4 regions of the Rahnella sp. EDr1-12 genome follow, and region 4 is predicted to be linked to each of the others. Evidence: predicted binding sites of a transcription regulator. Region 4 holds the regulator's gene; each other region holds the start of a gene.

Region 1 (6,007 bases), on a different contig from region 4:
CAAAGACATCGAGCGTCAGTCCCCGAACGTGTTCCGTATGCGTCTGATGGGTGCAGAAGTGATCCCGGTACACAGCGGCTCCTCCACGCTGAAAGATGCCTGTAACGAGGCGCTGCGCGACTGGTCTGGCAGCTATGAAACCGCCCACTACATGCTCGGCACCGCGGCAGGTCCGCATCCGTATCCGACCATCGTGCGTGAATTCCAGCGCATGATCGGCGAAGAAACCAAAGCGCAAATGCAGGAACGCGAAGGCTGCCTGCCGGATGCGGTGATCGCCTGTGTCGGCGGCGGTTCCAATGCCATCGGGATGTTTGCTGATTTCATCGACGACACCAGCGTGAAGCTGATTGGTGTTGAACCGGGCGGCCTGGGCATTGAAACCGGGCAGCACGGCGCACCGCTCAAACACGGCCACGTGGGTATTTATTTTGGTATGAAAGCGCCGATGATGCAGACGTCAGAAGGCCAGATCGAAGAGTCCTATTCTATCTCCGCCGGTCTGGATTTCCCGTCCGTCGGACCGCAGCATGCGCATCTCAACAGCATTGGCCGTGCGGAATATGTCTCGATCACCGATGACGAAGCGCTGGAAGCCTTTAAAGCTTTGTCCCGCTACGAAGGGATTATTCCGGCTCTTGAATCCTCACATGCGCTGGCACATGCACTGAAAATGATCAAAGAAACACCGGAGAAAGAACAAATTCTGGTGGTGAACCTGTCGGGTCGCGGTGACAAAGATATTTTCACCGTACATGACATCCTGACTGCCCGGGGAGAAATTTAATGGAACGTTATCAGCAATTATTCGCGCGTCTGGAAAGCAAAAAAGAAGGCGCGTTTGTTCCTTTCGTTACGCTTGGTGACCCGGGCGTTGAGCTGTCACTGTCAATCATTGATACGCTGATTGAAGCCGGTGCCGATGCGCTGGAACTCGGCATCCCTTTCTCCGATCCGCTGGCCGACGGTCCTGTTATCCAGAATGCTAACCTGCGTGCCTTTGCTGCCGGTGTGTCGCCGACGCAGTGCTTCAATATGCTGGCGCGCATTCGCGAAAAACACCCGGACATCCCCATTGGCCTGCTGATGTACGCTAATCTGGTTTTCCATAACGGCATTGAAACCTTCTATCAGCGCTGCGCTGAAGTGGGCGTCGATTCTGTGCTGGTGGCTGATGTGCCGTTTGAAGAGTCTGCGCCATTCCGTGCAGCCGCGCTGCGTCACGGTATCGCCCCCATCTTTATCTGTCCGCCTAATGCGTCAGACGATTTGCTGCGCGAGATCTCCTCGCACGGCCGCGGCTACACGTATTTGCTGTCACGTGCTGGCGTGACCGGCACTGAAAAGCGTGCGCTGACGCCTCTGAATCATCTGGTCGATAAGTTGCGTGAATATAACGCCGCGCCACCTCTGCAGGGCTTCGGTATTTCCGAACCTGCGCAGGTCAAAGAAACCCTGGCCGCAGGCGCAGCAGGGGCTATTTCCGGTTCTGCGACCGTGCGTATTATCGAAAACAATCTGCACCAGCCTTCCGAAATGCTGGCTCAGCTTTCCCGTTTCGTCAGTGAAATGAAAGCCGCCACCCGCGCATAACCGATATAAACAGAACGTGAGAGGTTAAAACACTCGCGTTCTGTCTCTTTTCACCTCTTTGCGATTTTTCTGCACTTAAATAGTTGCCTATTTATTTGTATAAACCCCATGAATAAACCAAACTAAAATCACTCACCAAGCCTATGATTATACGGGCTCTGACCGCATCGCTTGCGTGAGTTCAGGCCTTATGTGTACTGATCGTTTCTTTTGGTTTTATAACAAAGCATGGAGAGTTATTTATGAAGCTATTCAAGACCTTGTCTGCGTTCTGCATGGCAGCCGTTGTGGTAATGGCCGTTGCCGCCTGTGCGCCAACAAAAAAATCAGAAGGAACCGGCGGTTATATCGATGACACCGTGGTGACGACGAAAGTGAAATCAGCCTTACTGGCAGATAAAACCATCGCATCGCGTGAAATCAGCGTCGAAACCTTTAAAGGTCGCGTACAGCTGAGTGGCTTTGTGACGTCAACCGCTGATGCTAACCGTGCGGTAGAAGTGACGCGCGGCGTGGCCGGTGTTCGTTCAATTGAGAACGACATGCGTCTGAAGTAATCAGGCTTGCCGGAAATAAACGTGAAAGAGGCGCCTGAGCGCCTCTTTTTTATGCCTGTATCGTCGATCAGAAACGGTAGCCGACGCCAAACATAAAGACCCACGGGTCAATCCGGGTGTTGATGTTTTGCTGCTCGCCACCGGCTTTGAATTTCACTTCCGTATCAATATCCATCCACCAGACAGACATGTTGATCAGCCAGTTCTCATCGAGGTTGTAGTCAAGACCGGCCTGCGTAGCCACGCCCCAGGAGTCTTTTACGCTCAGGTCTGACAATCCCGCATCGCGGCCAGTCTGGTTAAAATTTGTGTCGTAAAAGGTGGTGTAGTTGATACCCACACCGAGGTACGGACGCAGTTTATCCAGCTTATCTCCGAAGTAGTACTGCGCCATCAGCGACGGCGGCAACTGTTTTACTTCCGCGATGGTGCCGGTGCTTTTCAGCCCGACTTTATGCTGAAACGGCGTGGCGGCCAGTAACTCGACGCCGATGTTATCGGTAAACATATAGCCGAGTGTCATGCCCATCTGCGTATTGTTATTGATATCAAAAGAACCCAGTCCAAGTACATTGTCTGATCCTTCGGTCGGACGAACCGTGGCTGTTCCTACGCGAAAAATCACATCCCCTGCCTGATGTGCGTTCGCCACTGCCGGAAATGCCGCTGCCGCGACGAGTGCCCAATATGCTGCTTTCATTATCCCTTCCCTTTGTATGGATTAGTATTCACCGCGCGAATGATACCCACTCTGTGGCATGGTTTGATCTACGCGGGATCACATCTTTAAAACAAATTTTCACAAATTGCATCTTTAGCAAACCGATCTAAATCTATAAAAACAAAGGAATTGATCTACATCAAAAACGAGGGAATTTGTTGAGTTCACAAATGCAGCGAATATCTGTTGCTTAAAAAAAAGGCACTGCGTAGTTTGGACAGTTCTGTGGATTTTGGTTTGGTGCCGTAAAGGAGTCGGCCGCTTTCCAAAATGAGCGAAATGAACAATCCGTGTATGACCTGTGGCGCATGCTGTGCGTATTTCCGGGTATCCTTTTATTGGGCTGAATCTGAAGAGGCTGGCGGACAGGTTCCGCAGGCGTTGACGGAGCAAGTCACTCCCTTTTTGAGTTGTATGCAGGGCACTGGCAGTAAGTCACCGCGCTGTATCGCTCTGGAAGGTGAAGTGGGTCAGTCTGTTTCCTGTTCCATTTACCTTAATCGCCCCTCACCCTGCCGCGAATTCGATCAGTCGGGTTTGAATGACGTGAGTAACTCCGCCTGTGACCGCGCCCGTGCGCATTACGGCCTGCCCCCGCTGGAAGTGAATTTACCGTTACCTGATTTTGTTAGCTGATGGCTTCAGGCAGCAAATCATCATGCAAAATGACAGGAAGTCAGCGCAAAACTATCGGCGGAGTGTATTTAAAGGGTACAATCCCCGCCTTATTGATTTTTGCTTTTTGCCAAGGAGCGTTCATGCCTATCACGGCCAGTACGTTGTACCGTGACAGTTTTAATTTTATGCGTAATCAGTTGGGTAGCATTTTGCTGCTCTGCGTGCTGACCGCATTAATTACCGTCATCTTGAACCAGATTTTCATGCCTGGCAGCGACCAGCTTAGCGTGCTCAGTGCAGGCAGCGACGATTTGCTGAGTAACACCGGCATGAGTATTCAGGAGCTGGTTCAAAGCATGTCGCCTGACCAGCAGAAAGTGTTGCTTCAGGTTTCTGCAGCGGCCACTTTTTCTGCGCTGATCGGCAATGTGTTACTGGTTGGCGGAATGTTAGTTCTGCTTCAGCAGGTTTCCGGCGGAATGCGGACCAGCGCGCTGCGGGCACTTGGCGCTGCGGCACCGATTATGCCTCGCCTGTTCGGTCTGATGCTGATTTGTACGCTGCTGGTGCAACTGGGCCTGACATTGTTCGTCGTTCCGGGCATTGTGCTGGCGGTGGCGACGTCCCTGTCTCCGGTGCTGTGCGTTAATGAAAAACTCGGCGTGTTCAAATCCGTAAAAGTAAGCAGCAAACTGGCGTTCGCGAATCTGCGCTTAGTGGTTCCGGCGATCATGTTCTGGCTGGCAGCAAAAATGGTGCTGTTGCTGGTGGTGAGCCGCCTGGCGATGCTGTCTCCTGACGTTGCCGCGGTGATCCTGAGCGCGCTGAGCAATCTGGTTTCTGCCTTATTGCTGATTTATCTGTTCCGTCTTTACACAAAATTACGCGTGTAATATTTACAACTCTTTTTAAAGGGCGCTCAGGCGCCCTTTTCTTTTGTCCGCGAAATGATTCCGGTATAGTCATCCCATACATAAAACATGGAATGAAGTATGAAGCAGCTCCTCGATTTTCTTCCCCTGATTGTCTTTTTTGTGGTTTATAAGCTTTACGACATTTTCGTCGCATCAGGCGCGTTAATCGCTGCCACGGCGCTGGCGCTGGTCATCACCTGGGTGGTGTACCGTAAAATTGAAAAAATGACATTAATCACCTTTGCCATGGTTGCCGTGTTCGGCACCCTGACGCTGGTTTTCCATAATGATGAATTCATTAAATGGAAAGTGACCGTGATTTACGTGCTGTTCTCCGGCGCACTGCTGATAAGCCAGCTGGTGCTGAAAAAACCGCTGATTCAGCGAATGCTGGGCAAAGAACTGACATTACCCGATCACGTGTGGAATAAACTGAATGTCAGCTGGGCGATATTTTTCCTGCTCTGCGGTCTGGCGAATATTTACGTCGCATTCTGGTTACCGCAAAATATCTGGGTTAACTTTAAAGTGTTCGGCCTGACGGTCCTGACGCTGGTATTTACCCTGCTGAGCGGGGTGTATATTTACCGGCATATGCCGGATGAAGAAAAAAAATAAGTGTTCTCCTGTCTGGGCCTTTCTCTGAAAGGCCTTAATTTTTGAAATCATTGAACTGTGTGAAGCCACTCTCTATGAACGAAAAACATAGCTTACCTAATGGTGAAATGGTGCTGCGTACGCTGGCAATGCCCGCGGATACCAATGCGAATGGCGATATATTTGGCGGCTGGTTAATGTCGCAGATGGATATGGGTGGTGCGATTCAGGCCAAGGAGATCGCTAAAGGTCGCGTGGTGACAGTGCGGGTGGACGGCATGACGTTCCTCAAACCTGTCGCCGTGGGAGATGTTGTATGTTGCTACGCACGCTGCATCCGCACCGGCAACAGCTCCATCACCATCAATGTGGAAGTCTGGGTTAAGAAAGTCTCCTCCGAGCCCATCGGGCAGCGTTACAGAGCCACTGAAGCGGTCTTCACGTATGTTGCCGTGGATGAAGAAGGCAAATCGCGCCAGCTTCCAGACGGCCGAAGTAATTTCAGCGTTGATTCTGACGGTGTGTCGCAGGATTAATAAAACGCCGTCATGCTTAAGAAACAAAAAAGGTCGCCTGTTAAAGAGCGACCTTTTTTATCCGCTACAGAAAGCGTGGCTTACTCGACGGACGAACCACCTTCCACTTTGAATACCAGATTAACCACCAGGTTACTGGCAGCCTTCGGTTCATAGCGCCACTTACGCATCGCCTGCTTCACTTCTCGTTCAAACATATTGCGAGGTTCCGCTGAGAGAATACGCACATTCTCCACGCGACCGTCACTGTCTACATCAAACTGCACGCGGACACGGCCATCGATGCGTAACGCTAAAGCACGCGCCGGATAGAACGGTTTGCCACGTTCAAGGGGACGCGGACCGCTGGAACTTTGCGTGTTACTTGACGCTGGCGGCTGGTTGGCCGGTTTGGTCACGGGCTGATTGCTGGTCACCGGTGCCGTCTGAACTGTTTGTGTCGGCTTTTCTACCGGACGCTCAACGGGTTTT
Region 2 (6,007 bases), on a different contig from region 4:
AATGGTCGTCTGGATGCGGTGTTCGGTGATACTGCCGTGGTCAACGAGTGGCTCAAGCAGAACAAAAACCTGGCCGCCGTGGGTGACAAAATCACTGACGCGACTTACTTCGGTACCGGTCTGGGTGTTGCTGTCCGTCAGAACAATACCGAATTGCTGACGAAGCTGAATGATGCACTGGCGAAAGTCAAAGCTGACGGCACCTACAAGACGCTGTATTCAAAATGGTTCCAGCAATAAGTTTGCCTATCAATGAATGAATTCCAACCTTTAGCCAGCGCCGCCGGGATGACCGTCGGCCTTGCCGTTTGTGCGCTGATCCTCGGCCTGGTGCTGGCGATGATTTTCGCTGTCTGGGAATCCGCACCCTGGAAGCCGCTCAGCTGGCTGGGCACCGCGTGGGTCACCGTGCTGCGCGGCCTGCCGGAAATTCTGGTGGTGCTGTTCATCTATTTCGGCTCCTCACAGTTGCTGATGGTGCTGGCCGATGGCTTTAGCATCAATCTCGGCCTGTTTGCCATTCCGATCAAGTTGCCCATCGAGAACTTCGAAGTCAGCCCGTTCGTTTGTGGCGTGATCGCCCTTTCCCTGCTCTATTCCGCGTATGCTTCGCAGACATTGCGTGGCGCGCTGAAAGCCGTACCGCAGGGCCAGTGGGAATCCGGTCAGGTGCTGGGCATGAAAAAATCGGCGATTTTCTTTCGCCTGATCATGCCGCAAATGTGGCGTCACGCGTTACCGGGCCTGAGTAATCAGTGGCTGGTGCTGTTGAAAGACACCGCGCTGGTGTCGCTTATCAGCGTGAACGATCTCATGCTGCAAACCAAAAGCATTGCGACCCGCACTCAGGAGCCATTTACCTGGTATGTGATTGCGGCGTGCATTTATCTGCTTGTCACCCTGTTCAGCCAGTTCGTGATTAAACGCATCGAACTGCGTACCACCCGCTTTGAACGGAGTGCTTCGTGATGTGGGAATATTTACCTGAAGTCCTCAAAGGATTGCACACCAGCCTGACGCTGACCGTGGCAGCATTAGTGGTGGCGCTGATACTGGCCATGCTGTTCACCGTGATCCTGACGCTGAAAGTGCCGGTCGTCAGCCAGATCGTGAAAGCCTATATCACGCTGTTTACCGGTACCCCGCTGCTGGTACAAATCTTCCTGATTTACTACGGTCCGGGCCAGTTTCCGTCGATCCGTGAAATTCCCTGGTTGTGGGAAGTGCTGTCACAGCCGTGGCTTTGCGCGATGTTTGCGCTGGCGCTGAACAGCGCGGCGTACACCACGCAGCTGTTTACCGGCGCGGTGCGGGCGATCCCGTCCGGCCAGTGGCAATCCTGTGAAGCGCTGGGCATGTCGAAACCGCAAACCCTGCGCATTCTTCTGCCGTACGCGTTTAAACGTGCACTCTCGTCCTATTCCAACGAAGTGGTGCTGGTCTTTAAAAGTACCTCACTGGCTTACACCATCACCCTGATGGATGTGATGGGCCACAGCCAGCTGATGTATGGCCGCACCTACGATGTGATGGTGTTTGGCGCCGCAGGCCTGGTCTATCTTTGCGTGAACGGGTTACTGACGCTGATGATGCGTCTGATAGAACGCCGCGCGCTGGCCTTTGAACGCCGCAACTGATTCTGATATGCAAAACGAAAGGGACGAGAAATCGTCCCTTTTTTTACATCCAAATTTCGGCGCACATGCTGCTTTATAATTTTTTAATCAAATTTATTGCATATAAATTCATTTAATGGCACTTTAAACGAAGCCTCACTTCCTGCCAGTTAGCCGATTACATTAATAAAATCAGTAAACTGTATCATGAAGGGAATGTCATTTTTTGAACAGGAATGTATTGCATGAAAAAGCTGATCCTCGCTGCCCTCTTGTCTGCCACTGCTTTTGCTGCCACCGCTGCGGATACGATTCGTTTCGGCACATCGGCGACTTATCCGCCGTTTGAATCGATCGGCGCTGACAATCAGATTATTGGTTTTGATATCGATCTGGCGAACGCGCTGTGCAAGCAGATGCAGGAAACCTGCACCTTTACCAATCAGCCTTTTGACGGCCTGATCCCGGCACTGAAATTCCGTCGTTTTGACGTGATCATCTCCGGAATGGATATCACCGAAGAGCGCAGCAAGCAGGTGACGTTTACTCAACCGTATTACGCCAATACCGCGATGATCATCGGGCCGAAGGGCAAATTCGCTTCAATGGCCGATCTGAAAGGTAAACGTGTCGGGCTGGAAAATGGCACCACACACCAGAAATACCTGATGGAAAAACACCCTGAAATCACCACCGTCGGTTATGACAGCTATCAGAATGCGATTCTGGATCTGAAAAGTGGTCGTCTGGATGGCCTGCTGGGCGATACGGCGGTGCTGAACGGCTGGCTGAAATCCAACCCGAATTTAGGCGAAGTTGGCGAGCTTATCAAAGACCCGCAATACTTTGGTACCGGTGTCGGTATGGCAGTGCGTCCTGATAATAAGGAACTGCTGGCGAAGCTGAACACGGCGCTCGAAGGCATTAAAGCGAACGGCGAATTCCAGAAGATTAATGACAAGTGGTTCCCCGCTCACTGATTTCTGTCTGATCCTTCTTTAACAGCCGTCTTAAAAGACGGCTGTTATGCGTAACATCTCTCAAAAATGCAAACCAGCTAAAGTTATTACATTCAAAAAGTGACATCCGTCACACTTAGTTCATGAAATGACTTCTACACTGTGAAACCGTAACTACTTCGAGATCGAATGTTTATGCACGCACGTTTTCACACCGCCTTTGCGGCACTCCCTGAAAATCTGTCCTCCGCGCTTGAGCCGCTTTTGCGACATGATGACTTCCCGGCAATGCTCACCGCGGCTGACGTTGCGCATGTAAAACAGGCGACCGGACTGGACGACGACGCACTGGCCTTTGCGCTGTTACCTCTGGCAGCGGCCTGTTCCGTTACCCCGATATCGCATTTCCACGTCGGCGCGATTGCACGCGGCATCTCCGGCAACCTTTATTTCGGTGCCAATATGGAGTTCGCCGGTGCGCCAATGCAGCAAACCGTTCACGCGGAACAGTCTGCGGTCACGCACGCCTGGCTGCGCGGCGAAACACGTCTGGCTTCCATCACGGTGAATTACACGCCTTGCGGCCACTGCCGTCAGTTTATGAATGAACTGACCAGCGGCACGGCGCTGGATATCCATCTGCCCGATCGTGATGTCGCCACACTCGGCGATTATCTGCCGCACTCTTTCGGGCCGAAAGATTTAGACATCACCACCCTGCTGATGGACAAGGTCAATCACGGTTATCAGCTTGAAGGAGCTGACTCACTGGCTCAGCTGGCGCTGGATGCCTGCAATCAGAGCCATGCGCCTTACAGTCAGTCGCACAGCGGCGTGGCGCTGGAAACCCACAGCGGCAAACAGTTTGGCGGCCGCTACGCTGAAAACGCCGCATTCAACCCGGGCCTGCCTCCGCTCCAGGCGGCACTGATCCTGCTGAATATGTCCGGTGAGGATTGCCTGAAAGTACGCCGCGCCGTGCTGGTGGAAAACGCCGGTGCGCTTATCACGCAAAAAGACGCCACCCGCGCCACGCTCAACGCCATCGGCTGCGGTGACGTCACCACCCTGACCTGCTGATAATTCGTGATCGGCATAACACTAATGACTACGTCGCCGTAGTCATTAGTTACATAACAGTGCCAGATTTGAATTCCCCGTTTCCTCTCTGTTACCCTCATGCCTCTAAAATATAAAAATTAACATTCTGAGCACCGGAAGAGTAAAACGATGGAACTTGAATACGAAAGTAAACGCCCCCTGTATATCCCGCATGCCGGCCCTATCCTGTTAGAATTTCCGTTACTGAATAAAGGCAGCGCGTTCACTGAAGAAGAACGCAACAACTTCAACCTCCACGGTCTTTTACCTGAAGCGGTGGAAACCATTGAAGAGCAGGCAGACCGCGCCTACCGTCAGTTTCAGAATTTCAAAACAGATATCGATAAACACATCTATCTGAGAAACATTCAGGACACCAACGAGACGCTGTTCTATCGTCTGCTGGACAGTCATCTCAGCGAAATGATGCCGGTCATTTACACGCCGACCGTGGGTGAAGCCTGCGAGCATTTCTCTGATATTTATCGTCGCGCCCGTGGCCTGTTCATCTCCTACCCGAACCGCGCGCACATCGACGACATGTTGCAAAACGCCACCAAACAGCACGTTAAAGTGGTGGTCGTGACCGACGGCGAACGCATTCTTGGCCTGGGCGACCAGGGCATCGGCGGCATGGGCATTCCGATCGGTAAACTGTCACTGTATACCGCCTGTGGTGGCATCAGCCCGGCCTATACCTTGCCGGTGGTGCTGGATGCCGGTACCAATAACCCGCAACTGCTCAATGACCCGCTGTACATGGGCTGGCGTCATCCGCGCATCACCGGCGAAGAGTACGATGCCTTTGTGGATCAGTTCATTCAGGCGGTGAAAATTCGCTGGCCAAATGTGCTGCTGCAGTTCGAAGATTTCGCCCAAAAAAATGCGATGCCGATCCTCACCCGTTACCGCGATGAGTTGTGCTGCTTTAATGATGACATTCAGGGTACCGCGTCCGTGGCGCTGGGCAGCCTGATTGCTGCCAGCAAAGCCGCCGGTGGCAAGCTGAGTGACCAGACCGTTGCGTTCCTCGGTGCAGGTTCTGCCGGTTGCGGGATCGCCGAGCAAATCGTCGCACAGATGAAATCCGAAGGTCTGAGTGAAGAAGAAGCGCGCGGAAAAGTCTTCATGGTAGATCGTTTCGGTTTACTGACCGACAAACTGCCGAACCTGCTGGATTTCCAGAGCAAGCTGACGCAAAAAAGCAGCACGCTGGCCGGCTGGGGAATGGAAAATGACAGCATTTCACTGCTGGATGTGGTGCGCCACGCCAAACCTACCGTGCTTATTGGCGTCTCCGGCCAGCCGGGACTGTTCACCGAAGAGATCATCCGCGAGATGCACAAACATTGTGCGCGCCCGGTGGTCATGCCGCTGAGCAACCCGACTTCCCGCGTGGAAGCCACACCGGCGGATATCCTCAACTGGACCGACGGTGCCGCACTGGTCGCCACCGGCAGCCCGTTTGCCCCGGTCAATTACAAAGGCAAACTCTATCCTATCGCGCAGTGCAACAACTCCTTCATCTTCCCTGGCATCGGGCTGGGTGTCATCGCCTCGGGCGCAACCCGCGTCACCGATGGCATGCTGATGGCTGCCAGCCGCACGCTGGCCGAGTGTTCCCCGCTCGCTACCGAAGGTACGGGTTCTCTGCTGCCGGACGTGGATGATATTCAGGGCGTCTCAAAATGTATCGCGATGGAAGTCGCCAAAGCCGCGCAACTGCAAGGTGTGGCGATGGTAACCTCAGAAGATACGCTGTCAAAAGCGATCGAACACAACTTCTGGGCTCCTCAGTACCGCACGTACAAACGTACGTCGTTCTGACGGAGTAATCAGACTGACCTGATCCTGACCAATGCCTTGTGCATTGGTCTTTTTTTTGGCGAAAAATGCAACTCTCTACGCATATCACTAAGTAATTCACTGAAAAGCGCTGAAAAAAACGGCGAAGCCCGAGGATGCAGACTTCAACGTATTGCGTCACCCTGACAGGTACAGTAGCCTTGGATCCGATTTCCATCCGATCATAAACAGGGATAACTATGATTAAGCGAATTATAGCTGGCATTACCGGCATCTTTATTCTGATGCTGGCGGTCGCTATCGGGCTTGATCGGTGGATCAGTTTGCGTACGCAACCCTACATTTATGACGAAGTGCAGTCGTTACCGCACCGTCAGGTCGGCGTGGTGCTCGGTACCTCCAAATACTACCGTACCGGCGTTATCAATCAGTATTATCTCTACCGGATCCAGGGCGCGATCAACGCTTACAACAGCGGCAAAGTAAAATATCTGCTGCTCAGCGGTGATAACGCACAACAAAGTT
Region 3 (6,007 bases), on a different contig from region 4:
TTGCTCTGCCACAATGCCAGCGGAAACAGCGGCTCCGGCGTTTTACGCTCCTGACGAATCAGCAACAGCGCGCTGCACACGGCCAGCGCAATCAGCCCCAGCGCCCAGTAACCCAGCACTTCGGCCTGCAGCAGCGCCAGCAGTAACGCCGCCACCGAGAGGGTCAGATAACCGGTACCGGCCAGATCCAGCTGATGCTGTTTACGCTGTCCGTCCGGCGGCAGGTATTTGATTAAAATCCCCATCGCCACCAGACCGATCGGTACGTTGACCCAAAACACCACCGCCCAGTGGAAATGCGACACAATAAACGCGCCCATCAGCGGCCCGACGATGGCCGAAACACCCCACACGCTGGAGAGATACCCCTGCGCTTTCGCCCTTTCCTGCGGGCCATAGACGTTGGCGATAAGCGTGGTCGCAATCGGCGTGATCGCCCCGGCGCCCAGCCCCTGCAACGCACGAAAACCGATCATCCAGCCAAGGGATGGCGCGAAGCCACAGAGAACGGAACCGATTAAAAACAGCGTGGTGCCGATGAAAAACATTTTCCGGCAGCCGTACAAATCGGCCAGCCTGCCGTACACCGGCACGGTGATCGCCTGGGTCAGCAGATAGACGGCAAACACCCAGCCAAGCAGGGAGAAACCGCCCAGATCGCCAATGATGGTCGGCATCGCGGTCGCGACAATCGTCACTTCCACCGCCGCCATAAACATCGACAACATACAGGCGATGAGGATCAGCGGTCGGTGGGCATTTTTAACGACAGGATCGTGCGCAGATTGTGTTTCTGAGGTGTGAGTGACGGCCATGTTCTCTTTTTTCTTCAGATTGATGCGTTAATGCTAATCCCGAATTATAGACAAAAAAACGGCTCCGGGTCAGAGAGACGGAGCCGTTTAATTGATGAGCAGATTTTACAACGCTGACGTCAGGCGCGGGTCAGGGTTTTCAGATCAAAGCTTGAGAGGTCGATAAACTTCGCCATATCGCGGCTTTCTGCGCGGGGTAAATAGGGAATTTCACCCAGCAGCGGTGCCGAAATATTGGCGGTCAGCGCATCGATAGTCTGCTGATAATGTGCAAGGCATGGGTTAATTCGATTCGCCACCCACCCTAACAAGGGTAAACCGTCGGCAATAATAGCCTGCGCGGTTAATAGCGCGTGGCTGACACAACCTTCCTGAATACCGACCACTAACACCACCGGCATATTTTGCTGGCGCACCCAGTCGGAATATAAAAGATGCGGAGTAATCAACGTTCTCCAGCCATCACATCCTTCCACAATCACCGAATCAGCCTCTTCCCGCATAAAATTGAGGCCACTGGTCATTATTTCAAACACATTCTCAGGTATTTCACTGGCATAAATATCTTCATCAGTTAATGCCAGAGGCGTTATTTTTTTGAAAGGATAAGCAATAGAAGATGACTGCTGGAGAGTTACCGCATCTTTATTTCGAACCCCGTCGGCCAACTCCTGGCTGCCTGTTGCAATAGGTTTATAGCCCAGAACGCAGCGATCCTGCGCGGCTAAGGCCTGAAGCAAGGCACGTGTGACAATGGTTTTACCTACACGGGCATCCGTACCCGTGACGAAAAAGTGCGTTAACATGGAATTCAGGCTCCGGGATCTCTCCGTCTTATTGAAAGATAATCTCCGGTAAAAAACACCGCCAGAGACAAAGTAACGACGGAAAGTCTAGGCGATGCGAGATGCGAGCGGTTTGCGTTAGCGCAATGTTTTGTTGACCAGCGAACGAAAGCTTATTCTGATTTATTTTAAATCAGACAGTAACGTTATAAAAAAAACTCAGCCTTGCAGAAGCTTAATCAGTAATGATCCGCTGTAGAGCGCGTCTTTAACTAATGCCGCGCCAGGCATTGTTCCCTGATTATAAAATTGCGTGGATTCAAGTTTGATATTTTCGCTATATGCAGGAAGTGATTGCTGCTGAATACAGGACATTATCGCCGGATGCAGAATATCCTGAGATAAATTAAGCGGTGAGCCGATGAGCACTTTTTCCGGATTGAACAGATTGACCATGATCGCCAGCATCCGGCCTACGCTCTGGCCGACGCCGATAATGACATCGCGCGCCAGCTGATCGCCCCGGTTGGCGGCATCACAGACGGCTTCAATGGTCAGCGACACGCCGTGCAGCAGGCTGGCAGGCGCGGATGCCGTCAGACGCTGGCGCACCAGTTCGAGAATGCTGTCGGTGCTGGCCACGGTTTCCAGACACCCGTGATTGCCGCAGTAACAACGTTTACCGTAAGGATCGACCTGCGTGTGACCGATTTCCACCACGCTGCTGCTGCCCGCATGCAGCACGCGCCCGCTGGTGATCACCCCCGCGCCGACGTTGTGATCGATAACAATCTGCACCACGTTTTTGCAGCCGCGCGATGCGCCGTATAACGCTTCCGCCAGCGTCCAGGCGCTGATGTCATGTTGTACGAAAACCGGCAAACCGGTGTGTGTGCTGAGCGTATCGCCAAGCGGCATATCGAACACGTCATGGTAAAACGGCATACGGTGCACAATGCCGCGCCGCGCATCAATCATGCCCGGTAAGGTAATGGCGATAGCGGTAAGGCGTTCGAGTTTGCGCTGGTGACGGATGAAGAACTGGTCGATTTCGGCGATGATGCGCTGCATCAGCGGCTGCGGAGCCTGCTCGGGCAGCGGCAGCACCTCTTCCACCACCAGTTTACTGCTCAGATCGCGCAGCCCCAGGGTGATCGACCCCAGGCTGATGCGTGCGGAGAGATAATGCCAGGCCTGAGTATCAAGAGCTAAACCGATGGCGGGACGCCCGCGGCTGCCGGGATCCTGAAATTCCGTTTCCAGCACAAGATGCGCCTGAATCAGTTCACGGACAATTTTGGTGATACTGGCGGGAGCCAGCTGGGCTTTTTTGGAAAGCTCAATGCGCGAAATAGGACCAAACTGATCGATCAGGCGATACACAGCACCGACGTTGGTTTGTTTGATTTGATCAATATGGCCGGGCTGCCCATCGGGGATCACTCAAGGAACTCCTGTTATTTTCGCGCTTCAAAATAAAGATTAGAGGCTATGGTGGGGTTTTTGCTATATGTCGTCAACTATTTGATTCGTTATGTGATTCGGTGCACATATTGCGTGAAAACACGTTCGGAATTGACTGGAAATACAGCAGATTTTGTCATAGGTCAGAGCCCGTCCTCCGCCATCATCATTGCCATAAACGCTGTCGCCGACGCCGTCATGGGCCGTTCGGCGTGATTCACCAGCCAGAGTTGCGTGGTGCCTTCCATTTTTCCAAAGCGTAAATAGCGCACGCCCTCGACCTGAATACGCAAATACGAGGCCGGTAAAATCGAGACGCCCAGCCCCGCCGCCACCAGCCCGATAATGGTCAGCGGTTCGCCGACCTCCTGCGTGATATAAGGCGTGATCCCCTGCGTTTTCAGCTGCACCAGAATGTCGTCATACAGTGACGTCCCCACGTCTTTAGAGAAAAACACGAAGGGCTGATCGGCAAGATGCTGAAACGTCAGTTCGCCTGCGGGAAGATCGTTGAGCGGATGGTCTTTGTGCACCACGGCAATCAGCGGCTCCGACCACACCTGCTGATGCGCCAGCTGCGGCGGCAATTCGCCGTTGCGCATGATCCCCAGATCGAGTTTTCCCTCCAGAAGCGGTTCGATCTGCTGTTTGCTGTTGAGCTGCTCAATGCGGATATTCACCGCGGGATAAGTCAGGCGAAAACGGTGCAAGGTACGGGAAACACGCTGGAGAAAAGGCGCAGATGAGGTCAGCCCGAGGGTCAGATTGCCCGCCTCGCCACGGTGAATACGCGCCGCCTGTTCCGAGGCTTCTTCCACACGCTGTAAAATCTGCCGCGCTTCCGGCAGGAATGCGCCACCCGCCTGTGTCAGCCGCACCGTGCGGTTGCTGCGATAAAACAGCGCCGCGCCCACATGGGCCTCCAGTGCCTGAATTTGCTGGCTCAGCGGCGGCTGTGAAATGTGTAAACGCTCCGCCGCGCGGCCGAAATGCAACTCATCAGCGACGGCAATAAAGTAACGCAGGTGGCGCAGTTCAATGTGGCTCATGGCGCGGGTCTGACTCCGATTGATATTTTAAACATATCGTTTCAGCGAAATTAATATATTAGACAATATAAAGCCGACTGTTAAAATTTTCATACATTTTCAAATAGTTTTTATTATCACCCTGGTTAAGGACTCTCAGTGAAAACCACCCGGCGGAATGCCGCTGCACCCTCCCGCGATTCAGTGAATGACGACGAACTCAATCCGGACATGCCCGTCGTCCGCTCCGGCCTTAAAACACCTTTCATTAAACGTGGCACACCGCAATTCATCCGCGTCACCCTCGCCCTGTTTTCGGCGGGTCTGGCGACCTTTGCGCTGCTCTACTGCGTTCAGCCCATATTGCCGGTGCTGTCCCATGATTTCGGCGTGTCGCCGGCCACCAGCAGCCTGTCGCTGTCGTTGTCTACCGGTCTGATGGCCATCGGTCTGCTGTTCACCGGGCCGGTTTCTGACGCCGTCGGGCGCAAATCAGTGATGGTGGTGGCGCTGCTGCTCGCGGCAGGCTGCACGCTGGTCTGTTCGGTGATGCAAAGCTGGGACGGCATTCTGATGATGCGCGCCCTGATTGGCCTGTCTCTCAGCGGCGTGGCTGCGGTGGCGATGACCTATCTGAGCGAAGAAATTCACCCGAGCGTGGTGGCGTTCTCGATGGGGTTATACATCAGCGGGAACTCCATTGGTGGTATGAGTGGGCGTCTGGTCAGCGGCGTACTGACGGATTTCTTCTCCTGGCGCATCGCCATTGCGGTGGTCGGTGTCTTCGCGCTGGCCGCGGCAATCATGTTCTGGCGAATTCTCCCGCCGTCTAAGCACTTTCGAGCCAGTTCGCTGAAACCGCGCAAGCTGCTGATCAACTTTAAATTGCACTGGCGCGACAGCGGTTTGCCGTTGCTGTTTATCGAAGGTTTTCTGCTGATGGGCAGCTTCGTGACCATGTTTAACTATATCGGTTATCGCCTGCTCGGCACGCCTTACAACATGAGTCAGGCCATTGTCGGGATTTTATCGGTGGTGTACCTGATGGGCACCTACAGCTCCCCCAAAGCGGGCGTGCTGACCGGTGTTTATGGCCGAGGGCCGGTGCTTATCGGTGCCACCGGCATCATGCTGCTGGGCATTGTGATCACCGCGTTTTCACCGGTCTGGCTGATTTTCATCGGCATGATCCTGGTCACCGGCGGGTTCTTCGCCGCACACTCGGTCGCCAGCGGCTGGATCGGACGCCGTGCGCGCCGTGCCAAAGGCCAGGCTTCCTCACTGTACCTGTTCTGCTATTACGCCGGGTCAAGCGTCGCCGGTACGCTCGGGGGATTCTTCTGGCACGCCTACGGCTGGTACGGGATCACCGGGTTCATCAGTTTGATGCTGATAGCTGGCCTGGGGGTTGGGGTGAAACTGATGCGGTTATCTGAGAATTGACGCGCACTTGCGCAAATGATAATTGTTATCATGTAAATTCACTTTGCCAGGCAGGTTTTTATGACACCGAACACGGATTCCGCCGCCAGATGTTGCATTGTCGGCGGCGGCCCCGCGGGCTTAATGCTGGGGTATTTGCTGGCGCGCAAGGGCATCGATGTGACGGTGCTGGAAAAACACCGTGATTTTCTTCGCGATTTTCGCGGCGACACCATCCATCCTTCCACCCTCGACATTATCTGGCAGCTCGGCTTTCTCGACGAGTTTCTGAAACTTCCGCATCAGAGGGCTGAAAAACTTTACGGCGAGATCGACGGCAAGGAAACCACGCTGGCGGATTTCAGCCATCTGCCGACACAATGCAAATTCATCGCGTTTATGCCGCAGTGGGATTTCCTTAATTTTATCGCCGGTAAAGCCGCCCTGCTGCCGAATTTCCGGTTGATCCATCACGCACAGGTGTTGTCGTTGC
Region 4 (6,007 bases):
AGCGTAGGCGGGACGCTGGAGGTCGTCAGATGAGGCGGTTAATCCTGCTGATTTTGCTGTCAGTTATGGCGGCTAGCCCAATGGCTGCCACCATCAACTGGCCCGACGCTGTGGCGGGAATTGCTGCCGGAGAACAACCCTGGCTCGATAAAGCCCCTGAACTCGCCAAAGTTGCGAACGTGCAGCAGTCGCAAGCGCTCGAAGACGCGTTATCGTCTGCACTATCGAGTAACACTGAAGGCGCGCTGAAGGCTCTGGTCGTGCTGGATTCTCAGGACTGGCCTCATCTCGTTGGAACAGACCTTGTTTGCATGGGACCCATTAACAAACAATCGGCTGAGATAGAGACCTTTTATCAACGAACCCGGCTGGCCCTGCTGGAAACAGACAAAGGAGCAACCTGTCTGTGGATCCTTGAAGCGACATACGAAGAATGGAAAGCAGATAACGCCCGCAAGGTTAAGTAATATTACTTCCTGAAGTACAAAGCCCGGTCGGCTGTACGGGCTTTCCTCACGTTCTACCCCCCATTGATTTCCCGTGTTAATTATCCTTAGTCGCTGCCCCCCCTCAGCCGCTTTCGCACGTCTTCAGCTCGCACAACACCCCTACTTGTTAACGTGGCTTTCGCCACCCGACAAGGCCGAACGATGGTTTTTAAGTCGTTTATCAGTGGCGGGGTTTTAATGGCGCTACCCTCAATTCTGGCCAGTCCAGAGGATTTCGCCGCGCTACAGCGCGAAGGCAGGCTGGATTTTTGCCGCGCGGCGATTTTTAGATTTACTTCGTCATCATTGCCAGACGTATGACTGGTCGTGACTTATTCGACGTTAACCACTTCGAAACTGTGGGTGATCGAGGCGGCTTTGCCCAGCATCAGAGAAACGGAACAATATTTCTCAGCTGACAGGCTGACGGCGCGCTCCACAACCTTGTCAGTCAGGTCTTTACCGGTGACGATGAAGTGCAGATTGATGTGTGTGAACAAACGCGGTACTTCTTCGCGACGTTCTGACGTCAGTTTCACTTCACAGTCACGGACATCGCTGCGGCCTTTTTGCAAAATCGACACCACGTCGATCGCGCTACAGCCACCCGCGGACATCAGCAACATTTCCATCGGGCTCGGTGCTTTATCACCGGCATTCCCGTCCATTAAAACCTGATGACCCGACGCGGATTCACCTAAAAACGTCAGACCTTCCACCCATTTTACGCGTGCGTGCATTTGCTTATCTCCTGGCGTTCTTATTCATCAAATTTTCACCCCAGAGTACCCTTTCACCTAAAAACTGGCAACGTAACCCGATCGCCATCATGCTGAAGCGAGACAACACAAGACAGCATTGCAAACCTGTGTTACAAACAAAGCCGAAACATACTTTCCAGTAAATTGCGGTGACGGTTTTCGCGGTTTAAGAACAGAACCCAAGGTGATAACAGCAATTAACAGGCTGTTTCACTCCGACATCCGCTTGCAGCATTTCTGGTGAGTTACATGCTGATAGGGCGCATTAATATTCAGACGCCGTACAGGGAACTCTGAGCCCTGTGATTTTGGGCAGCGATAATAACAGAGGATAATAGCAAATGGTTCTCGGCAAGCCACAAACAGACCCGACACTTGAATGGTTCCTGTCTCACTGTCATATACATAAGTATCCTTCTAAAAGTACGCTGATTCACCAGGGTGAAAAAGCCGAAACGCTGTACTACATCGTGAAAGGGTCGGTTGCCGTCCTGATTAAAGATGAAGAAGGCAAAGAGATGATACTTTCCTACCTTAACCAAGGTGACTTCATCGGCGAGCTGGGACTCTTCGAAGAAGGTCAGGAACGCAGTGCCTGGGTACGTGCTAAAACTGCCTGCGAAGTGGCTGAAATTTCTTATAAAAAATTCCGCCAGCTGATTCAGGTTAACCCGGACATTTTGATGCGCCTCTCCGCGCAGATGGCAAACCGTCTGCAAATGACGTCAGAGAAAGTCGGTAACCTTGCTTTCCTCGACGTAACGGGCCGTATCGCTCAGACCTTATTGAATCTGGCCAAACAGCCAGATGCCATGACCCACCCGGACGGGATGCAGATTAAAATTACCCGCCAGGAAATCGGTCAGATCGTCGGTTGCTCCCGTGAAACCGTCGGCCGCATTCTCAAGATGCTGGAAGATCAGAGCCTGATCTCCGCACACGGTAAAACGATTGTCGTTTACGGCACACGTTAATCCCTCAAAAAAAGGCGCGACAGCTTACTGTCGCGCCTTTTTTATGGGCTAAGCTTCATCCATGACGCTATGGCGAAGGCTGTTTTATCATCCCGAAGTGAACTATGCACTGCGTCAGACGCTGGTGTTATGTCTGCCGGTCGGCCTCTGCTGGCTGTTTGGGAATCTGCAAATGGGCCTGTTGTTTTCCCTCTGCCCTGCCTGCTGTAACGTCGCCGGTCTTGATACTCCCCACAAACGCTTTTTCAAACGTCTCATTATTGGTGGCGCTCTGTTTGCGCTGGGCAGCATTCTGCTGCAAGTGATGCTGACCGGGTGGCACCTCCCGCTGCCGCTGATCATGCTGTCGCTGGCATTATTACTTGGCGTCACCGGCGAAATCAGCCCGCTCCATGCGCGTCTGTTGCCCGGTGCTTTAGTGGCGACCATCTTTACCCTGAGCATGGTGGGCGTCAGGCCGATGTGGCAGGCACCCGCGCTGTTTGCCGCAGGCACCGCCTGGTACGGCCTGTTTAACTGGGCGTGGTTTCGCATATCAAAAGAACAACCGATGCGCGAAACCCTCAGTCAGCTGTATTTGCAACTGGCGGATTATTTCGAAGCTAAATACAGCCTGCTGACGCAGCATACCGACCCTGAAACCGCGTTGCCGCCGCTGCTCAAGCGCCAGCAACAGGTCATCGATCTTATCGCCCTGCTTTATCAGCAGCTGCACATGCTGCCGCAGCACGGACATCATCATCACTACAAGCGGCTGTTTCAGCGTTTTCAGGTGGCGCTGGATTTGCAGGAGCACATTACCGTCAGCCTGCATCAGCCGGAAGAAGTGCAAAAGTTGGTGGAAGAGAGCCATGCGGAAGCGGTGATCCGCCGTAATGCTCAGGTGATTTCAGCCCGTCTGCGGGTGATTGCTGACGACATTCTTTACCACCGTCTTTCCGGGCGTTTTACCATGGCGAACGAACTGGCGGCGCTGGAGAAAATTGCCGCACGCAATCCGGATAATCCGGTCGGCCAGTTCTGTTATTACCATTTCAGCCGCATCGCACGCCTGCTGCGTACACAGAGGCCACTGTACCGGCGCGATCTGATGAATACTCAGCCGCGCCTGCCTTTCTGGCCCGCACTGAAAAGTTATTTGTCCTTTAAATCCATTGCCCTGCGCAATGCCGCACGTCTCGGCATTATTCTGGCGTTAGGCAGCAGCCTAGGGTTGTTCTTCAATCTGCCGAAACCTTACTGGATTTTGCTGACCATCATGCTGGTCAGTCAGAACGGTTATAACGCCACACGCGTGCGCATTCAGCACCGTGCGCTCGGCACGCTGGCGGGATTGCTGATCGCCGCTGCCCTGCTGAAACTGGAGCTGCCCGAGGGCGTCACGCTGCTGTGTATGCTGGTGATTACGCTGATATCGTACACGGTGTTGCGGAAAAACTACGGGCTGGCGATGGTCGGTATGACGGTGACGGCGGTGTATACGCTCCAGCTTCTGGCGATGAATGGCGTGCATTTTCTGGTGCCCCGGCTTATCGATACCCTGATCGGCTGCGCCCTCGCCTTCGGCGGTACGATCTGGCTGTGGCCTCAGTGGCAAAGCGGATTGCTGCGACAAAATGCCCATCAGGCGCTGGAAGCCGATCAGGAGGCGATCCGGTTGTTACTGCAGGATAATCCGGATACCGCCAAACTGGCTTACGCCCGAATGCAGGTCAATCAGGCCCACAACAAGCTGTTTACCTCGCTGAATCAGGCGATGCAGGAACCGGGGTTTAACTCGCATTATCTGACGGATATGCGTTTGTGGGTAACGCACAGCCAATTTGTGGTCGAGCATATTAACGCGATGACCATTCTCGCCCGCGAGCATTACATGCTGCCGGAGAAACTGGCGACGGAGTATTTACAGACCTGCGAAATCGCGCTGCAAAGCTGTCAGCAACGCTTGCTCTACGACGGGCCGGGCAGCGAGAACAATCTGTTCAATGCGCCTGAACTGCACCCGGATATGCCGCTGACCGAGATGGAACGCCACCTGCGACGCGTAATTTCCCATCTCAGCGTGATGCATACGATTTCGTCACTGGCGTGGAAGCAGAGGCCGCATCATGGGATCTGGCTGACGCGCAAGGCGTGAAGGGGAATGCCCTTTCAAACTCCCGTTTTTACTGGCTTGCAGCCTGCCTGTCTTTTAAAACAGACTGGCGCTATTTCGGTTTCTCGGTGTGGAGGCGCGCACTCGCCGCTGGTTAAAACCGACTGAGTACATTTCGGTGTTAACCAGCGATTTAGCAGGGCTCACCCCCCGCAAACTTTCCCCACCGCTTTCTCAAACCGCTGCATCCCTTCTTCAATATCCGCGAAGTCGATAACCAGCGATGGTGCAAACCGCATTACATTCGGTCCCGCGACCAGCATCATCAGGCCGAATTCAGCGGCGGCGGCGTGGAACTCGCCCGCGCGGTTTTTGAAGGCATCCGACAACTCGGCTCCAATCAGTAATCCCTGACCGCGGAATTCTTTGAAGATGTGATATTTCTGGTTGATGGCCTCCAGCGCGATGATGAATTTCTCGCGACGCTCGTCGATACCCGCCAGCACTTCCGGGGTGTTGATGATATCCAGTGCCGCTTCAGCCACGGCGCAGGCCAGCGGGTTACCGCCGTAAGTGGTGCCGTGTTTGCCCGGTTCCATCACGGAGGCCACGTCTTCGGTTGCCAGCATCGCTGAAACCGGGAAGCCGCCGCCCAGCGCTTTGGCGGTGGTCAGAATGTCCGGCGTCACACCGTAATGCATGTAGCTGAAGAGTTTGCCGCTGCGGCCCATGCCGCTTTGTACTTCGTCCAGCACCAGCAGCGCCTGATGTTTGTCGCACAACTCGCGCAGACCTTGCAGGAATTCCTGGGTGGCAGGCGTCACTCCGCCCTCGCCTTGTACCGGCTCAACCACAATGGCGCAGGTGTGATCGTCGATGACCGCTTTGACGGCGTCCAGATCGTTAAACGGCACGTGGACGATATCAGCCGGTTTCGGGCCAAAGCCGTCGGAGTATTTTGGCTGACCGCCCACAGACACGGTGAACAGCGTGCGGCCATGGAAGGCGTTATGGAAAGCGATGATCTTACTTTTGTACGGGCTGTGACGGTGCGAGGCGTAGTAGCGCGCCAGTTTAAAGGCCGCTTCGTTGGCTTCCGCGCCTGAGTTGGCGAAAAATACGCGGTCAGCAAAGGTGGCGTCGATCAGCTTCTGAGCCAGTCGCAACGCGGGTTCGTTGGTGAACACATTGCTCACGTGCCACAGCGTTTCGCCCTGCTCGTGTAATGCTTTCACCAGTGCAGGATGGCAATGCCCGAGCGCCGTCACGGCAATCCCCCCGGCGAAATCAACATACTCTTTGCCCTGCTGATCCCACACGCGGCTGCCTTTACCTTTCACCGGAATAAATTTAGCAGGTGAATAAATCGGCAAAATCACTTTGTCGAACGTGCTCCGGTCTACCGCTGATTTTTCTGCCATAACCCTTTCCCTCACTGCCGTTAACATGAAAATATAATCACAAAATATGCATAAAAAATCACAAACAGGCAAACGGTAATCGCACCTGATGGGTAAGTAATTTTTTCGGCAGAATTAACTGATTAGATTTTAAGGAAATTATTCAGAAGCTGGTGCCCCTGTTCGCTCAGAATGCTTTCCGGATGGAACTGAACGCCATGCAGCGGAAGGGTTTTGTGCATGATGCCCATGATTTCGTCGCGGGCGCCTTCACGTTCTGTCCACGCGG

The links. Region 4 encodes CRP, which controls carbon source genes, mostly activating them, when cyclic AMP is high. Its sites were predicted from a motif close to ATGTGANNNNNNTCACAT; they were not measured.
Region 1: the regulator CRP is predicted to act here: its motif matches at 2,999-3,016, upstream of ompW (outer membrane protein OmpW).
Region 2: the regulator CRP is predicted to act here: its motif matches at 2,694-2,711, upstream of cdd (cytidine deaminase).
Region 3: the regulator CRP is predicted to act here: its motif matches at 3,135-3,152, upstream of mlc (sugar metabolism global transcriptional regulator Mlc).

What each region holds. Positions count from the first base shown of each region.
Region 1 is NZ_JBLZNY010000001.1:384,945-390,951, forward strand. Features, by position in the region: gene trpB (tryptophan synthase subunit beta) at 1-787, shown strand, start outside; gene trpA (tryptophan synthase subunit alpha) at 787-1,593, shown strand; gene ACO0U8_RS01620 (BON domain-containing protein) at 1,836-2,150, shown strand; gene ompW (outer membrane protein OmpW) at 2,218-2,850, opposite strand; gene ACO0U8_RS01630 (YkgJ family cysteine cluster protein) at 3,142-3,507, shown strand; gene ACO0U8_RS01635 (YciC family protein) at 3,630-4,382, shown strand; gene ACO0U8_RS01640 (septation protein A) at 4,482-5,021, shown strand; gene yciA (acyl-CoA thioester hydrolase YciA) at 5,096-5,536, shown strand; gene ACO0U8_RS01650 (energy transducer TonB) at 5,617-6,007, opposite strand, start outside.
Region 2 is NZ_JBLZNY010000002.1:400,391-406,397, forward strand. Features, by position in the region: gene artJ (arginine ABC transporter substrate-binding protein) at 1-240, shown strand, start outside; gene artQ (arginine ABC transporter permease ArtQ) at 253-969, shown strand; gene artM (arginine ABC transporter permease ArtM) at 969-1,637, shown strand; gene ACO0U8_RS11300 (arginine ABC transporter substrate-binding protein) at 1,862-2,596, shown strand; gene cdd (cytidine deaminase) at 2,771-3,655, shown strand; gene ACO0U8_RS11310 (NAD-dependent malic enzyme) at 3,806-5,503, shown strand; gene sanA (outer membrane permeability protein SanA) at 5,722-6,007, shown strand, end outside.
Region 3 is NZ_JBLZNY010000001.1:218,373-224,379, forward strand. Features, by position in the region: gene ACO0U8_RS00890 (MDR family MFS transporter) at 1-815, opposite strand, end outside; gene bioD (dethiobiotin synthase) at 935-1,621, opposite strand; gene mlc (sugar metabolism global transcriptional regulator Mlc) at 1,820-3,043, opposite strand; gene ACO0U8_RS00905 (LysR family transcriptional regulator) at 3,208-4,113, opposite strand; gene ACO0U8_RS00910 (MFS transporter) at 4,252-5,535, shown strand; gene ACO0U8_RS00915 (FAD-dependent oxidoreductase) at 5,596-6,007, shown strand, end outside.
Region 4 is NZ_JBLZNY010000004.1:34,662-40,668, forward strand. Features, by position in the region: gene ACO0U8_RS16885 (tlde1 domain-containing protein) at 1-33, shown strand, start outside; gene ACO0U8_RS16890 (hypothetical protein) at 81-467, shown strand; gene ACO0U8_RS16895 (OsmC family protein) at 821-1,228, opposite strand; gene crp (cAMP-activated global transcriptional regulator CRP) at 1,591-2,223, shown strand; gene ACO0U8_RS16905 (YccS/YhfK family putative transporter) at 2,285-4,360, shown strand; gene argD (bifunctional acetylornithine/succinyldiaminopimelate transaminase) at 4,522-5,739, opposite strand; gene ACO0U8_RS16915 (aminodeoxychorismate synthase component II) at 5,862-6,007, opposite strand, start outside.